DNA from 2 places in the Cupriavidus sp. FW306-01-F10A genome. Region 1 is predicted to be linked to the other one. Evidence: predicted binding sites of a transcription regulator. Region 1 holds the regulator's gene; the other holds the start of a gene.
The links. Region 1 encodes HrcA, which represses chaperone genes, less so after heat shock. Its sites were predicted from a motif close to TTAGCACTCNNNNNNNNNGAGTGCTAA; they were not measured.

Region 1 (7,225 bases):
CACGCCGGCGTGGCGCTGTTGCAGCCGCCGCGCGTGATCGACGGCAACCAGCCGCTGACGCTGACGCTGGTGGTCAGCGCCGACGACGCCACGCGCCGCTACCGTATTCCCGACACGCTCGAAGTGACCGCCTCGGGCGACCTGCAGGCGCCGGTGCGGCTGGTGCTGTGGCGCGAGGTCTCGGGCCCGGCCGTGGTCAACCTGCGCCGCGGCGAGCACCGCGCGATCCGCTACACGGTGGCGCTGCCGCCGGCCCTGCGCGGCCAGGTGCGGCTGGATGCCACCGGCATCGACGCCGCGCCGGTGCTGGTGACGCTGAACCGCCTGCCGCGGCCCGGTGAATCCGCCACCGCTGAGCCGCCGGTTGCCGGCAAGGCGCTGGCAGCGAACGGCTTGGAGCCGGCCACCGAAGCCGCCGTGCCGGTGACCCCGGTCACCACCGCCGACGCTGCCGCACCCGCTCCGGCCGACCTGCGCGACAGCGCCCGGCTGTCGTTCCATGACCCGATGTATTTCATGGTCGGCGCGCATGACGGGGCCAACGCCAAGTTCCAGCTGAGCTTCAAGTACCGCCTGTTCCAGGGCGAAGATCCGGCGTCGAAGCGTCTGTTCGACAACCTCTACGTGGCCTACACCCAGTTCTCGCTATGGGACCTGTCCGAGCAGTCCAAGCCGTTCCGCGACACCAACTACCGGCCCAGCCTGTTCTATTACCTGTCGGATACCGGCGTGCGCAACAATGCCATCAGCCGGCTGTCGCTGGCGGCCGGCCTGGAGCATGAATCCAATGGCCGCGACGGCGACGACTCGCGCAGCATCAATACGGTCTTCGTCAAGCCGACCTTCTACTTCGGCGACCAGAACGACTGGCACTGGCGTGTCGCGCCCAAGCTCTATGCCTACGTGGAAAAGGGCGAAAACCCCGACATCGCCCACTACCGCGGCTTCATGGACCTGGGCATTGCCTACGGGCGCCCGGACTCATGGGAGTTCTCCGCCACGCTGCGCAAGGGCACGCGCAAGTGGTATGGCAGCGTCGACGCGCAGCTGACCTACCCGATGGCGCGGCTGATCCCCGGCACCGCGGGCTACCTGATGGCGGGCTACTTCGTCGGCTATGGCGAGAGCCTGCTGGACTACAACCACAAGCTGCCGTGGCAGTTCCGCATCGGCTACTCGCTGTCCCGCTGAACCCGCTGAACCCACTCAGCCGGCCAGCGGCTTGCCGCTGGCCTTGAGCCGCGCATTGGCCACCGCGGCGGCAAACTGGCCGTGGCCATGCCAGCCGGTGGCGCGGCCCAGCTTCTTGCCGTTCCGGAAGAACATGAACACCGGGATGCCATGCAGGCCAAAGCGCCGGCCCAGCCCGGGATGCGCGTAGACGTTGGCATGCAGCCAGCGCAGTTCCAGCGCGCGGATCGGTTCGGGGTTGGCCAGCATGGCCTTCTTGGCCATCTCGCAGTTGAAGCAGTCCTCCCCCCAGAAGAACACGCACACCAGCGCGTCGCCCGCAGCGGCGATGGCGGCGTCGATGCTGCCGTCATCGGCCTCGCGCATGCCGAATGCCTCGAAGGCGCGGTGGTCGAGGTGGGGGGCCGGGGATGTCGCCGGGCCGACGCCTGGTTCAGTGGTCATGCTCGCTCCAGAATGACAAACGCCCGGGCCAGCCGGCACCGGGCGTCAGGTCGCGATCCAGGACGGCACGCCGCCGCCCCAGGCGGCCTTATTTCGGTGCCGCCACCGTCACCAGAGCCGGCCGCAGCACGCGCTCGGCAATGGTGTAGCCGCGCTGGAGCACGGTCACCACGGTATTGGGTTCCTGGTCCGCCGGCACCATCGAGATGGCCTGGTGGCGGTGCGGGTCGAATTTCTCGCCCACCGGGTTGAGTTCAACGATCTTGCCGCGCTCAAAGGCGGCGGCCAGCTGGCGCGCGGTCAGCTCGACGCCTTCGCGCAGCTTGGCGATATCGCCCGAGCCGTCGGCCAGCGCGGCCTGCAGGCTGTCCATCACCGGCAGCAGGTTGTCGGCGAAGTTCTCGATGGCGAACTTGTGCGCCTTGGCGACATCTTCCTGCGCCCGGCGGCGGATGTTCTCGCCCTCGGCAACGGCGCGCATATACAGGTCGTAATGCTCGCGCGCCTTGGCTTCCAGGGCGGCCAGCTGGGCCGCCACGTCGTCGACGGCAGCGGTTTCCGGCGCGCCGGCCTCCTGGCTGGCGTTGGCCGCCTCATCGCCAGCGGGCGTAGGCGTCTGGGTGGTTGGCGTCTGCTTCTGTTCTTCCATGTCGATCCGTATCAATGCATTGTCGCGGCCCGCCGTGGGCCTGGCCGCGGGTGGTAAATCGGCGCGTGTTCCGTGCAGGTGGTGGCAAGGCGCAGGTTTTCAAGAGTGGCGCTGGCGTGACGCGGAAACACACGGTTACAAAGGCCAGGCCTATGCAATCGACACCTTATTGCTTTGCCGCATCGCAATCACTAAGATTCTCAGTAATAAAAATGACAAAAATGCCGGGGTTGTGGAGATGGTTCATCTTTGTGCCTCTTCCGGAAGGTTGGCCATGCATAAGCTGCCAGTCGTGACACTCTGCCTTGTGGCCGCATTGGCGGTCATGACCGTCTTTATCTGCCTTTCCGGCGCATTCACCCCGCGCGATACGGAGTATGGCAGCGGCAAGGCGGTGTTCAAGCACTACATCGTCCCTATCGTCAGCCAGGAAGTCACGCAGGAATAAGCGCCACCTGGCCCTGATCCAAGCGCGCGGCGGCACCGGGGGCTTCCCGGTGACCGCCGCGTTGTCATTTCAGCTCTTCAGGTGGTCGATGCGGCGCCGGTCCCGCTTGGTCGGGCGCCCCTGGATCTGCGCGGACGGCTCCGGCTGCAGGCGCCGGCGCTCGGCATCGGCCAGCCGGCGCGACTGGCTTTCGGCACTTTCCTCGTACAGCGTCTGCGCCACCGGCGCCGGCCCGCGCGCCGGGGCAATGCCTTTCACCACCAGCTCCCAGCGCTGCTGGTGCGCTTCCAGCACCACCGTGTCGCCGGGCTTCACCTCGCGCGAGTTCTTGCATGGCTGGCCGTTGACGGTCACCTTGCTGCGCTCCACCGCTTCAGCCGCGAGCGAGCGCGTCTTGAAGAAGCGCCCGCACCACAGCCATTTGTCGATGCGCTGGCGCGCATCCGGCTCAAAGTCGACGTTCATGCCGCCGCTCCCCGGGTCTGGGCGCGCGTGCGCCGTGCTTCCAGTTCATGCGGATGCGGCGTGGCCAGCGGCCAGCCCTGCAGGTGCTGCAGCGCGATCTCGGCCATGGCCGCGACCCACGGATCGGCGTCATTCAGGCACGGGATGAAATGGAAATCCTTGCCGCCCGCGACCTTGAACTCGGTCTGCCCTTCCATGGCGATCTCCTCCAGGGTCTCGATGCAGTCGGCCGGAAAGCCCGGGCAGAAGACATCGACCCGGCCCGCGCCGACCTTGCCCAGCTCGGCCAGCGTCGGCGCGGTGTACGGCTGCAGCCATTCCGCCTTGCCGAAACGAGACTGGAACGTCACCTGGTACTGGCCCGGCTCTAGGCCCAGCGCCTCGCCCAGCAGCCGGCCGGTCTTCAGGCATTCGCAGTGATAGGGGTCGCCCAGCTCCAGCGTGCGCCGCGGCACGCCGTGGAACGACAGGATCAGCTTGTCGCCGCGGGCAAAGTCCGGCATGCCGTGGCGCGCCCAGTAGGCGGCGACCTGCTGGTGCAGCGCCGAGATATAGGCCGGGTGGTCATGGAAATGCTTGACCAGCCGCAGCTCTGGCTGGTTGCGCCACTGGCCCAGCACCCGGAACACCTCGTCGAAGGCCGTGGCCGTGGTGGTGCCGGAGTATTGCGGATACATCGGCAGCACCAGCACCTGCTCGCAGCCCTGCCGGCGCAGCGCCTCCAGCACCGAGGCGATCGACGGGTTGCCGTAGCGCATTGCGCACGCGACCGTCACTTCATGGCCATGCTGGTGCATCAGCCGCTGCAGCGCATGGGCCTGGCGCTCGCTGTAGACCAGCAGCGGCGAGCCCGTCATATGGGCCTCGCGCAGCCAGATCGATTCGTATTTCAGCGCCGAGGCGCGCGAACGCAGCGGCAGGATCACCCCATGCAGCAGCGGCAGCCAGGCCGCGCGCGGGATCTCGACCACGCGCGGGTCGGACAGGAATTCCTTCAGGTAGCGCCCCACCGCCTTGGGCGTGGGAGCGTCCGGGGTGCCCAGGTTGACCAGCAGGATCGCCGTGCGCGGCGCGTGGCCGTGCTGGTAGGCCGGTTCGGGAGAAAACGTCATGTCGCTTCCGGGTTGACACGGTGCCGGGACGGCGCCGGTGCGGCGCACCGGCGATTGCCGCGCCCGGCGGGAATGGAGCCGCTTGTCAGACCAGCCAGTCTTTGCACTAGTTCTGGCTCAGGGCGCTGGACAGCAGGCGCGCGGTGATGTCGACAATGGGGATCACGCGCTCATACGCCATGCGCGTAGGGCCGATCACGCCGAGCGTGCCGACGATCTGGCCGTCGACCTCGTACGGGGCGGTGATCACCGCCATTTCTTCGATCGGCACCAGCCGGCTTTCGCCGCCGATAAAGATCTGCACGCCCTGCGCATGGCTGGACACGTCCAGCAGCTGCAGCAGGCTGGTCTTGTGCTCGAACACGTCGAACAGGCGCCGCAGCTTGTCCATGCTGGAGGCCAGGTCTTCCACTTCCAGCAGCTTGCGCTCGCCACTGATAAAGACGTGGTCGTCGTCCTCGTCCTCGGCGACGCTGCCGGCCTCGACCGCGGCCTGCATCAGCTGCGACATGTCGCGGCGCAGGTCCTGCAGTTCCACCCGCAGGTGGCCGCGCACCGCGTCGAAGCTCATGCCGGCATAGTGCGAGTTGAAGAAGTTGGCCGCCTCGATCAGCTGGGCCGGCGTGTACGACAGCTCGGTCTGGATAATGCGGTTCTGCACGTCCCCCTCGGGGCTGACGATGATCAGCAGGATGCGCTTGTCCGACAGCCGCATGAATTCGATCTGCCGGAACGCCTGCGCGCGGCGCGGCGTCATCACCACGCCGGCAAAGTGCGACAGGTTGGACAGCGTGCGCGCCGCCGCCGTGATCATGCGCTGCGGCCCCAGCTGCTGGCCGCCGAGTTGATCCTGGATCTGGCCGGTCAGCTCGGCCAGGTCGGCGTTGCGCTCCAGCGGCTTGGCCGTCAGCATCGAATCGACGAACAGCCGGTAGCCGCGCGGGGTCGGGATACGGCCCGCGGAGGTGTGCGGGCTGGCAATAAAGCCCATTTCCTCCAGATCGGACATCACATTGCGAATCGTCGCAGGCGACAGGTCCAGCCCCGAGTACTTCGACAGGGTGCGGGAACCGACCGGCTGCCCTTCGGCAATATAGCGCTCGATCAGGGTCTTGAGCAGCGTTTTGGAGCGTTCATCCATGATGCCCCGATTTTACGCAAGTTTTGGACCTTCTGGCGGACGGCCTGGCCCGCCCGCCCGCGCCTGCTGACAACCGTCATGGCGGTATGGTCTAATCCCGCCATGTCCGCCCCCCCGAGAGCCAGCGCCGTGCGCACTTCGTTCAAGACCGTCGCCCTGGTGGGCCGGTACTCCACTGCCGGCATCGAAGGGCCGCTGGAGGAGATCGCCTCATATATCCTGCGCAACGGGCAGGACGTGGTGTTCGAGCGCGAAACCTCGCTCGCCACCGGGCTGACCGCCTACCCTGCCCTGTCCGCCGAGGAGATCGGCCGGCAGGCCGACGTGGCCGTGGTGCTGGGCGGCGACGGCACGCTGCTGGGCATCGCGCGCCAGCTGGCCGGCTACGACGTGCCGCTGATCGGCGTCAACCACGGGCGGCTGGGCTTCATGACCGACATCGCGCTGGAAGACGCGCACACCGTGCTGCCCGACATGCTCGACGGCCGGTATGAGGCCGAGACCCGCCTGCTGCTGGAATCGCGCGTGGTGCGCGACGACATGGACATCTTCTCCGCGCTGGCCCTGAACGACGTGGTGGTGAACCGCTCGGGCATCTCCGGCATGGTCGAGCTGGCGGTGTCGGTGGACGGCCACTTCATGTACAACCAGCGCTCGGACGGCCTGATCGTGTCGACCACCACCGGGTCCACCGCCTACGCGCTGTCCGCCGGCGGCCCGATCCTGCACCCGACGCTGTCGGGCGTGGTGCTGGTGCCGATTGCCCCGCACGCGCTGTCCAACCGCCCGATCGTGCTGCCGCACGACGCCGAGGTCACCATCGAGGTGGCCAGCGCGCGCGACGCCAGCGTCAACTTCGACATGCAGTCACTGACCTCGCTGCTGCCGGGCGACCGCATCGTGGTGCGGCGCTCCGAAAAGACCATCAACCTGCTGCACCCGGTCGGCTACAACTACTACGCCACGCTGCGCAAGAAGCTGCACTGGCACGAATACCCGTCCGAAGACAACCGCCTCTGAGCCAGTATCAAGCCGCCCTCCAAGCCTGAGCCCGAACCCATCGGACCGACTACCTTCCACGCCACGATGCTGCGCAGCCTGTCCATCCGCGATTTCGTCATCGTCGATACGCTCGACCTGGACTTCACCACTGGCTTCACCGTCTTCACCGGCGAGACCGGCGCCGGCAAATCCATCCTGATCGATGCCCTGGCGCTGGTGCTGGGCGAACGCGCCGATGCCGGCGTGGTGCGCGAAGGCGCCCCGCGCGCCAGCGTCAGCGCCACCTTCTCGACCCACCCGGCACTGGATGCCTGGCTGGCCGAGCGCGAGCTCAACAGCGAAGCGGAAGACGGCGTGCACACCGTGCTGCTGCGCCGCACGGTCGATGCCGGCGGCCGCAGCAAGGCCTTTATCAACGGCGCCGCCGCCACCCTGGCGCAGCTGCGCGAAGTCGGCGACCAACTGGTCGACATCCACGGCCAGCACGCGCACCAGCTGCTGCTGCGCCCCGATGCGCAGCGGCTGCTGTTCGACGCCCACGCCGGCCTCACCCAGCAGGCCGGCGCGGTGGCCGAGGCCTGGCGCGCCTGGCGTGCCTGCGTGCGCCAGCGCGAGGCGGTCGAGCACCAGTCGCGCGAGATGCAGCTTGAACGCGAACGGCTGGAATGGCAGGTCGGCGAACTGGACAAGCTCAACCCGCAGCCGGGCGAATGGGAAGAGATCCAGTCCGAGTACAACCGCCTGTCGCATGCCGCCGGCCTGATCGACGGCAG
Region 2 (7,225 bases), 390 kb from region 1:
AGATGTCGGTGCACCACCCGCAGGTGGACGTGCCGGTGCTGTGGTGGCGCTCGGTGGGCAACACCCACACCGCCTTCGTCAAGGAAACGCTGGCCGACGAGATGGCCGCCGCCGCGAAGCAGGACCCGGTGGCATTCCGCCTGGCCCGGCTCGACGAGAAGAAGCACGCGCGCCACCGCGCCGCGCTGCAGCTCGCCGTGGACAAGTCCGGCTATGGCAAGCGCAAGCTGCCCAAGGGCCATGCCTGGGGCGTGGCCGTGCACGAGTCGTTCAACACCGTGGTGGCGTATGTGGTCGACGTTTCGGTGGTGAAGGGCGAGCCGCGCGTGCATCGCGTCACCGCCGGCGTGCATGCCAACCGCGTGGTCAACCCGATGTCCGCCGAGGCCCAGATCCAGGGCTCCTGCGTGTTCGGGCTGGCCATGACCAGGCCGGGGTTTGCCATCGAGATCGAGAACGGCGCCGTGAAGAACAGCAACTTCGCGGACTATCCGCCGCCGCGCATCACCGATGCGCCGGTGGTGGACGTGTTCTTCGTGCCCTCGCAGGAGAACCCCACCGGCCTGGGCGAGCCGGGCGTGCCGCCAATCGCGCCGGCGGTGGCCAATGCGCTGTTCACGCTGACCGGCAAGCGCCAACGCCAACTGCCCTTCGTGATGGCTTGATGGTGTGATGGCAGCCAGCCGCCGAAGGGGAGGTGCAGCCGCACCGCGCATCCCCCGAATGCGGCTGGCGTTCGCTGTCCGCTGCGCAGTTTGTTGTAATCGCACCAGTGTTTGCAGGGCCGTGGCTCCACCCTATTGCGTTTGCGCGGCGAGCCGCGTAGAACGGGGAAAACTGCGCGGGAAAAACCGCGCGGAAGAAAACTACGTCAGCACCGCCCGGCCGCCGCCTGTCGCGGACCGGAGGCGTGCCCGGAGACCGAGGTGTGACCATGGAGACCCAGGAAAGTACGCTGACCCTTGCGCTGATGACCGAGCCCGCGCGGATCCGGATCTGCCGTGCGCTGCTGGATGCCGGCGAGGCGGGCCTGCCGGCCACTGACCTGGCGCAGGTTGCACGGCTGAGCCTGGCGCGCGCCGGCCATGTGTTCCTGGAGCTGGTGCAGGCCGATGTGCTGGCGCTGTCGATCCAGGAGCGCCGCGTTTGCTATGTGCTGAAGGCGCGCCGCGCCGTGACCGAGGCGCTGGGCTATATCGACGCCAGCGGACTGGCCGACTGATCCATGCGGCGTGGCCGCCGCTACTTCCGGACTTCCTTCAGTGCCCGCTCACGCGCGGCCTCCCGGTCCTGCGTGAGCCGGTAGGCTGCGTAGTACTTGTAGATGTTGCGCACATAGGTGGTGGTTTCGATGCCGATCTTCTCGGCCACCACGATCTCGACATTGTTGAACCACTTGTCGGGGTCCAGCCCGCGCGCCGCAGCCTCCTTGCGCATCTTGGCGATATTGCCGGGCCCGGCGTTGTAGCTGGCAAAGGCGAACAACGGCCGGTTGGATTCCGAGAAATGCGCGTCAGGGAAGTACTTCGTCATCAGCCGGTCCATGTACTTGGCGCCAGCGTGGATGTTGGACTCGACCATCTGGATATTGCCCACGTTCAGTTCCTTGCCGGTGGCGGGCATGATCTGCATGATGCCGACGGCGCCCACGCGGCTGCGCGCCTGCTGGTTGAGCTGTGACTCCTGGAAGCCCTGTGCCGCCAGCATCAGCGGGTCGAAGCCATAGTCCTTGCCGTACTTTTCGAAGAAGGCAACGGTCTGCTGGAAGCGCTTGTATTCGGCGTCCTCGGTATTGTTCCTGATCTGCTTGATCCGGCGCATGGATTGCTTGAGCAGGTATTCCGCCACGCCCTGCTTCTTGACGTAGTTGACATAGAAGTCGTCGATCACCTGCCGCAACTGCGGGCTGTCCTTGCGGAAGGCCCAGCCGACATAGCCGCCTTCGCGCACCGCCAGGTCCTGGCGCACCTTGATGTCAGGCAGGATCTGCACCCACATTGCGGCCTTCCAGTCGTCGACCACGACGATCTCCAGCAGGCCCGCATTCACCATCTCGAGCACGTCTTCGTCTTCAAGCGCGTCGGGCAGCAGCACCAGCTGCATTGGCGCCTTGCCGGACTGGCGCAGGCGGTTGTTCAGTGCAGTCAGGCTTTCGTAGTAGCTGCTCGCGCGGCGCACGTGCACGGTCTTGCCCGCCAGGTCGTCCAGGCTTTTCAGCGCCGGCGACTTCGGGCCGGTCACGATCAGCTCGCGCACTGGCTTGCGGTCACGCGGTGCGGCAAAGTCGACCAGCTTCAGCCGTGCCTCGGTCTCGGTCAGGTTGCCTGCGGCGATATCGCCCAGGCCCGCCGCCAGGTCGGGCAGCAGCCGGTCGCGCGTGGTGGGGATGATGAGGACAGTGAGCGGGCGCTTGCCAAGTCGATTGGCGTAGGTCTTGTTCAGGTAGCGCTCGAATTCCCGCACCAGTTCTGCGGTAATTCCGCGCTCGTGGCCTTTGTCGCTGAAGTAGAGGGTGCGGCTGTAAGGCACCAGCACGCGGATGACGCGACTGTTGACCATCACGTCGAAGTCGCCCTTGCGCGGCTTGTTGGCCAGGTTGAGGCCGCGCGGCCTAGAATCGGCCTTGCCGGTTGCGGCTTTCGCCGTGGGGGCAGCAACAGGCGCGGACGCCGGCGCCGGCTTCTGCTGCGCTACGGCAAACGTGCTGCACAGGCTGAGCGCGCCCACCAGGCCGGACAGGAGAAGGCCTGCGAACCAGTGGCGTGGGTGGGCAGCGGGCATGGCGCGGATGGCAAGCCGGGCAGAAAGGCGCGCGACTTGCTCGTATCGAGTCTAGGCGCGATCCCGCCGCTTGCAAGCCGCCAGGGTCCGGGTGCTGCCGAAGGACAAACGGGAGGGGTATGTCCGGCAAAAAGAAGGTGGCCGGTTGATCCCGGCCACCCGTCGTGCAAAGGCCGGCGCTATTGCTTTGGTGCGGCCATTTCCTGCTTGGCCGTTGCATCTGCTGCCTTGTTCTCTACCTTGCGCTCCTGCTTGGCAGCGCCGACTTCTTCCTTGTACTCACCCTTGGCTGCCTTCTTCTTGGCCTTGTACTCGGCGGCGGCCTTCTGGCGTGCCTCGCGGCGTTCCACCAGCGGGTCCTTCGGCGGTTCGACCTGGGTCATGCCCGGCGGCACGCCCTTGCTGCCTGCCGGCGTGGCAGAGGTTGCTGGCATCGCCGGGGTCGCCGGGGTCGCGGGCATGCCCTGGGCAGCAGGGGTTGCCGGCGTGGCCGGGGTGGCGGGGGTGGCGCTTGTCTGGGCAATCGCAGCAGCGCAGCTGAGGCCAGCCAGGCCTGCGGCAATCACGCTGGCGATTCGGGTAAGGCGAGCGGGCTGTTTCGTATCCATGGAATACCTCCAGAGTCGCTGTCTGAGGCGCCGGCAACGGAAGCGCTCGGCGCGGCGTACGCCGTACATCCGGCCAAGACGGGCGCGCGGCGACAAGCCCAGTCTAGGCAGCGGCACCACGTTGCGCTGTCAGGCACACGCCCGAATGGGTGCCGGGATTATTCCTACAGGCGGGTCGTTGCCGGCCGGGAGCCCATGCCGCGCAAGGCATCGATAGCCCCTCGGGAAAACCCGCATCACCCCCGCGTCTTGAAATGCCCCTACCCCGTCCCTATAATTAGCACTCGTCAGGGGTGAGTGCTAACAGCCTCCTGCGACACCTGAACATTTCTGACGGCCGTCGCCTCGGTAGCCGGCCGATTTGTGATCAAAAACTCACTTTGTATCTAGGAGTCCGTATGAATCTGCGTCCTTTGCACGACCGCGTGATCGTGAAGCGTCTGGACAACGAAACCAAGACCGCGTCCGGTATCGTGATTCCCGACAACGCTGCCGAGAAGCCCGATCAAGGCGAAGTGCTGGCAATCGGTCCTGGCAAGAAGGATGACAAGGGCAACAACATCGCCCTCGACGTCAAGGTCGGTGACCGCGTGCTGTTCGGCAAGTACGCCGGCCAGGCCGTGAAGGTGGAAGGCCAGGAACTGCTGGTCATGCGCGAAGAAGACATCATGGCCGTGGTGAACAAGTAATTCACCAACCGACCGCCACCCCGTACAGATTTCAGGAGATTCAAGAATGGCAGCTAAAGACGTAGTGTTCGGCGACGCCGCACGTGCCAAGATGGTCGAAGGCGTGAACATCCTCGCCAACGCAGTCAAGGTGACCCTGGGCCCGAAGGGCCGCAACGTGGTGCTGGAGCGCAGCTTCGGCGGCCCGACCGTGACCAAGGACGGCGTGTCCGTGGCCAAGGAAATCGAGCTGAAGGACAAGCTGCAGAACATGGGCGCCCAGATGGTCAAGGAAGTGGCTTCCAAGACCAGCGACAACGCCGGTGACGGTACCACCACCGCAACCGTGCTGGCCCAGTCGATCGTGCGCGAAGGCATGAAGTTCGTTGCCGCCGGCATGAACCCGATGGACCTGAAGCGCGGCATCGACAAGGCTGTTGCCGCCGCCGTGGAAGAGCTGAAGAAGGTCAGCAAGCCCACCACCACCAGCAAGGAAATCGCCCAGGTTGGCGCGATCTCGGCCAACAGCGACACCTCCATCGGCGAGCGCATCGCCGAAGCCATGGACAAGGTCGGCAAGGAAGGCGTGATCACGGTTGAAGACGGCAAGTCGCTGGCCGACGAGCTGGAAGTCGTGGAAGGCATGCAGTTCGACCGCGGCTACCTGTCGCCGTACTTCATCAACAACCCGGAAAAGCAGGTTGTCCAGCTGGACAGCCCGTTCGTGCTGCTGTTCGACAAGAAGATCAGCAACATCCGCGACCTGCTGCCGGTGCTGGAGCAAGTGGCCAAGGCCGGCCGCCCGCTGCTGATCGTCGCTGAAGACGTCGAGGGCGAAGCCCTGGCGACCCTGGTGGTCAACAACATCCGTGGCATCCTGAAGACCGCCGCCGTCAAGGCCCCGGGCTTCGGCGACCGCCGCAAGGCCATGCTGGAAGACATCGCCATCCTGACCGGCGGCACCGTCATCGCTGAAGAAATCGGCCTGACGCTGGAAAAGGCTGGCCTGAACGACCTGGGCCAGGCCAAGCGCATCGAGATCGGCAAGGAAAACACCATCATCATCGACGGCGCCGGCGACGCAGCTGCGATCGAAGGCCGCGTCAAGCAAATCCGCGCCCAGATCGAAGAAGCGACCTCGGACTACGACCGTGAGAAGCTGCAAGAGCGCGTGGCCAAGCTGGCCGGCGGTGTTGCCGTGATCAAGGTTGGCGCTGCCACCGAAGTCGAAATGAAGGAAAAGAAGGCCCGCGTGGAAGACGCCCTGCACGCCACCCGCGCTGCGGTGGAAGAAGGCATCGTCCCCGGCGGTGGTGTGGCCCTGCTGCGTGCCCGCGCTGCGATCTCGGCACTGACCGGCGAAAACGCCGACCAGAACGCCGGTATCAAGATCGTGCTGCGCGCCATGGAAGAGCCGCTGCGCCAGATCGTGCTGAACGCCGGTGAAGAAGCTTCGGTGGTCGTTGCCAAGGTTATCGAAGGCAAGGGCAACTACGGCTACAACGCCGCTTCGGGCGAGTACGGCGACCTGGTGGAAATGGGCGTGCTGGACCCGACCAAGGTCACCCGCACCGCACTGCAGAACGCCGCTTCGGTGGCTTCGCTGATGCTGACCACCGACTGCGCAGTTGCCGAATCGCCGAAGGAAGAGTCGGCTCCGGCAATGCCGGGCGGCATGGGCGGCATGGGCGGCATGGAAGGCATGATGTAATTCATCGCCGACCGACTGCCCTCAAGGGCAGGCTGTCTTGGAAAACCCCCGCGGGCGCGAGCCCGCGGGGGTTTTTGTTTGGGGCGCGGCAGCAGGCTCTCGCTGGGGCGGCCGGGTCAGATCTCGACCACGCAGCACCAGTCGAAGCTGGTGCGGGTATGGCCGTGGATCGACTAGTCCACAACCAGCAAGGAAACCGCTCGCGAGAGCGCTTGCTTTGGTGCCGGACTCACGGAGAGCGTCCTCTGCCTGTCGCTCAATTCGTGGCCGAGGTATGAGTCAAAACTGAAACGCACGTCTGTGCAGCAGGCAGGCCTTCCCCTTGCTTGCAGAACCGAGCAGCCAAGGTAAGCGGGTTTCTGAGCCCGGTAAGTGATCTTGATCGCACCATAGAGGTGAAGCATGCCGATTTGCATCGGCAGTGGGCCGGAAGCCGGACTCGCTGGTCGGGGGCTTCAATATCCTGGCGAGTTGTCCAGCGTACCCTCTTCAGGCTGTATCCCTACCTACTGATTCCGCCATTGGGCCGATACCAATTGCCGTTGGCATGACCAAGAATGCATGTACGAAGCTAGGTATCGGGATGTTCCAGGCGTAGCCAGCCGGACGCCTAAGGGTGTGGGTGGCAGCCGTGGGCCTCGGCAATGACAGCGGGCCTGTGAGGCTTCTCCCGTTATCCACGCAAGCTGGGTGCTTATGTCTCTTATCCAAGGGCGACACATATGTCCAGGTATAGCAAAGGGAAGGAAAAAGGGGTCATTCTCCCGATTGTGGGCCTGACCCTGGCCGTGTTGCTGGGCATGGCCGGTCTGGTCATCGACCTGGGAGGCATGTTTGTTGCGAAGACCGAGCTACAGTCGGCAGTCGATAGCTGTGCGCTGGCCGCGGCGCAGGAACTCGACGGCGCTGCAGACGCCCTGACACGGGCTACGAGCGCTGGGCTGACCGCTGGGAACGCCAACAAGGTCAGGTACCAGAAGAGCTCGGCGGCCCTCGTCGACACTGACGTCACCTTTAGCGATACGCTCAACGGATCCTACAGTTCGACCTTCACGCCTGTCGCCAACGCGCGCTACGTGAAATGCGGTCATCTTACGAGTGGGATTTCGGCCTACCTGATCCAGCTGGTCGGAGGCCCCTCCAGCAATGCTGTTGCTGCCGTTGGTGTTGCCACCCGCACTCATGCGCAGAGCACCTGCCCCATCCCTGTTGGCTTGCTTCCCAAATCGGGGGCTAGCGCCCCTGACTATGGATTTGCGATTGGTGAATGGGTAACTGTGCTTTACGACGGCACCAAGACGGCTGCTCCCGGGGAAATGGGCTGGTACAACCTCGATGGATCCACCAACGCCAACGAGACAAAACAAGAAATGGCCGTTGGGTACTGCAACTCCAAGGTCAACGATACGCTCCGGACCCCTGGGGCGAAGGTCGCCGTGGATGACCAGTGGAACAGC

Region 2: the regulator HrcA is predicted to act here: its motif matches at 3,667-3,693, upstream of groES (co-chaperone GroES).

The regions. Positions count from the first base shown of each region.
Region 1 is NZ_JBYSYA010000002.1:35,054-42,278, forward strand. Features, by position in the region: gene AC3WLF_RS03110 (phospholipase A) at 1-1,191, shown strand, start outside; gene AC3WLF_RS03115 (thioredoxin family protein) at 1,207-1,635, opposite strand; gene grpE (nucleotide exchange factor GrpE) at 1,724-2,284, opposite strand; gene AC3WLF_RS03125 (hypothetical protein) at 2,283-2,732, shown strand; gene AC3WLF_RS03130 (RNA-binding S4 domain-containing protein) at 2,802-3,197, opposite strand; gene hemH (ferrochelatase) at 3,194-4,309, opposite strand; gene hrcA (heat-inducible transcriptional repressor HrcA) at 4,416-5,450, opposite strand; gene AC3WLF_RS03145 (NAD kinase) at 5,553-6,470, shown strand; gene recN (DNA repair protein RecN) at 6,537-7,225, shown strand, end outside.
Region 2 is NZ_JBYSYA010000002.1:423,505-430,729, reverse strand. Features, by position in the region: gene AC3WLF_RS04985 (xanthine dehydrogenase family protein molybdopterin-binding subunit) at 1-665, shown strand, start outside; gene AC3WLF_RS04980 (helix-turn-helix domain-containing protein) at 935-1,222, shown strand; gene AC3WLF_RS04975 (MltF family protein) at 1,243-2,781, opposite strand; gene AC3WLF_RS04970 (hypothetical protein) at 2,961-3,389, opposite strand; gene groES (co-chaperone GroES) at 3,788-4,078, shown strand; gene groL (chaperonin GroEL) at 4,125-5,768, shown strand; gene AC3WLF_RS04955 (pilus assembly protein TadG-related protein) at 6,491-7,225, shown strand, end outside.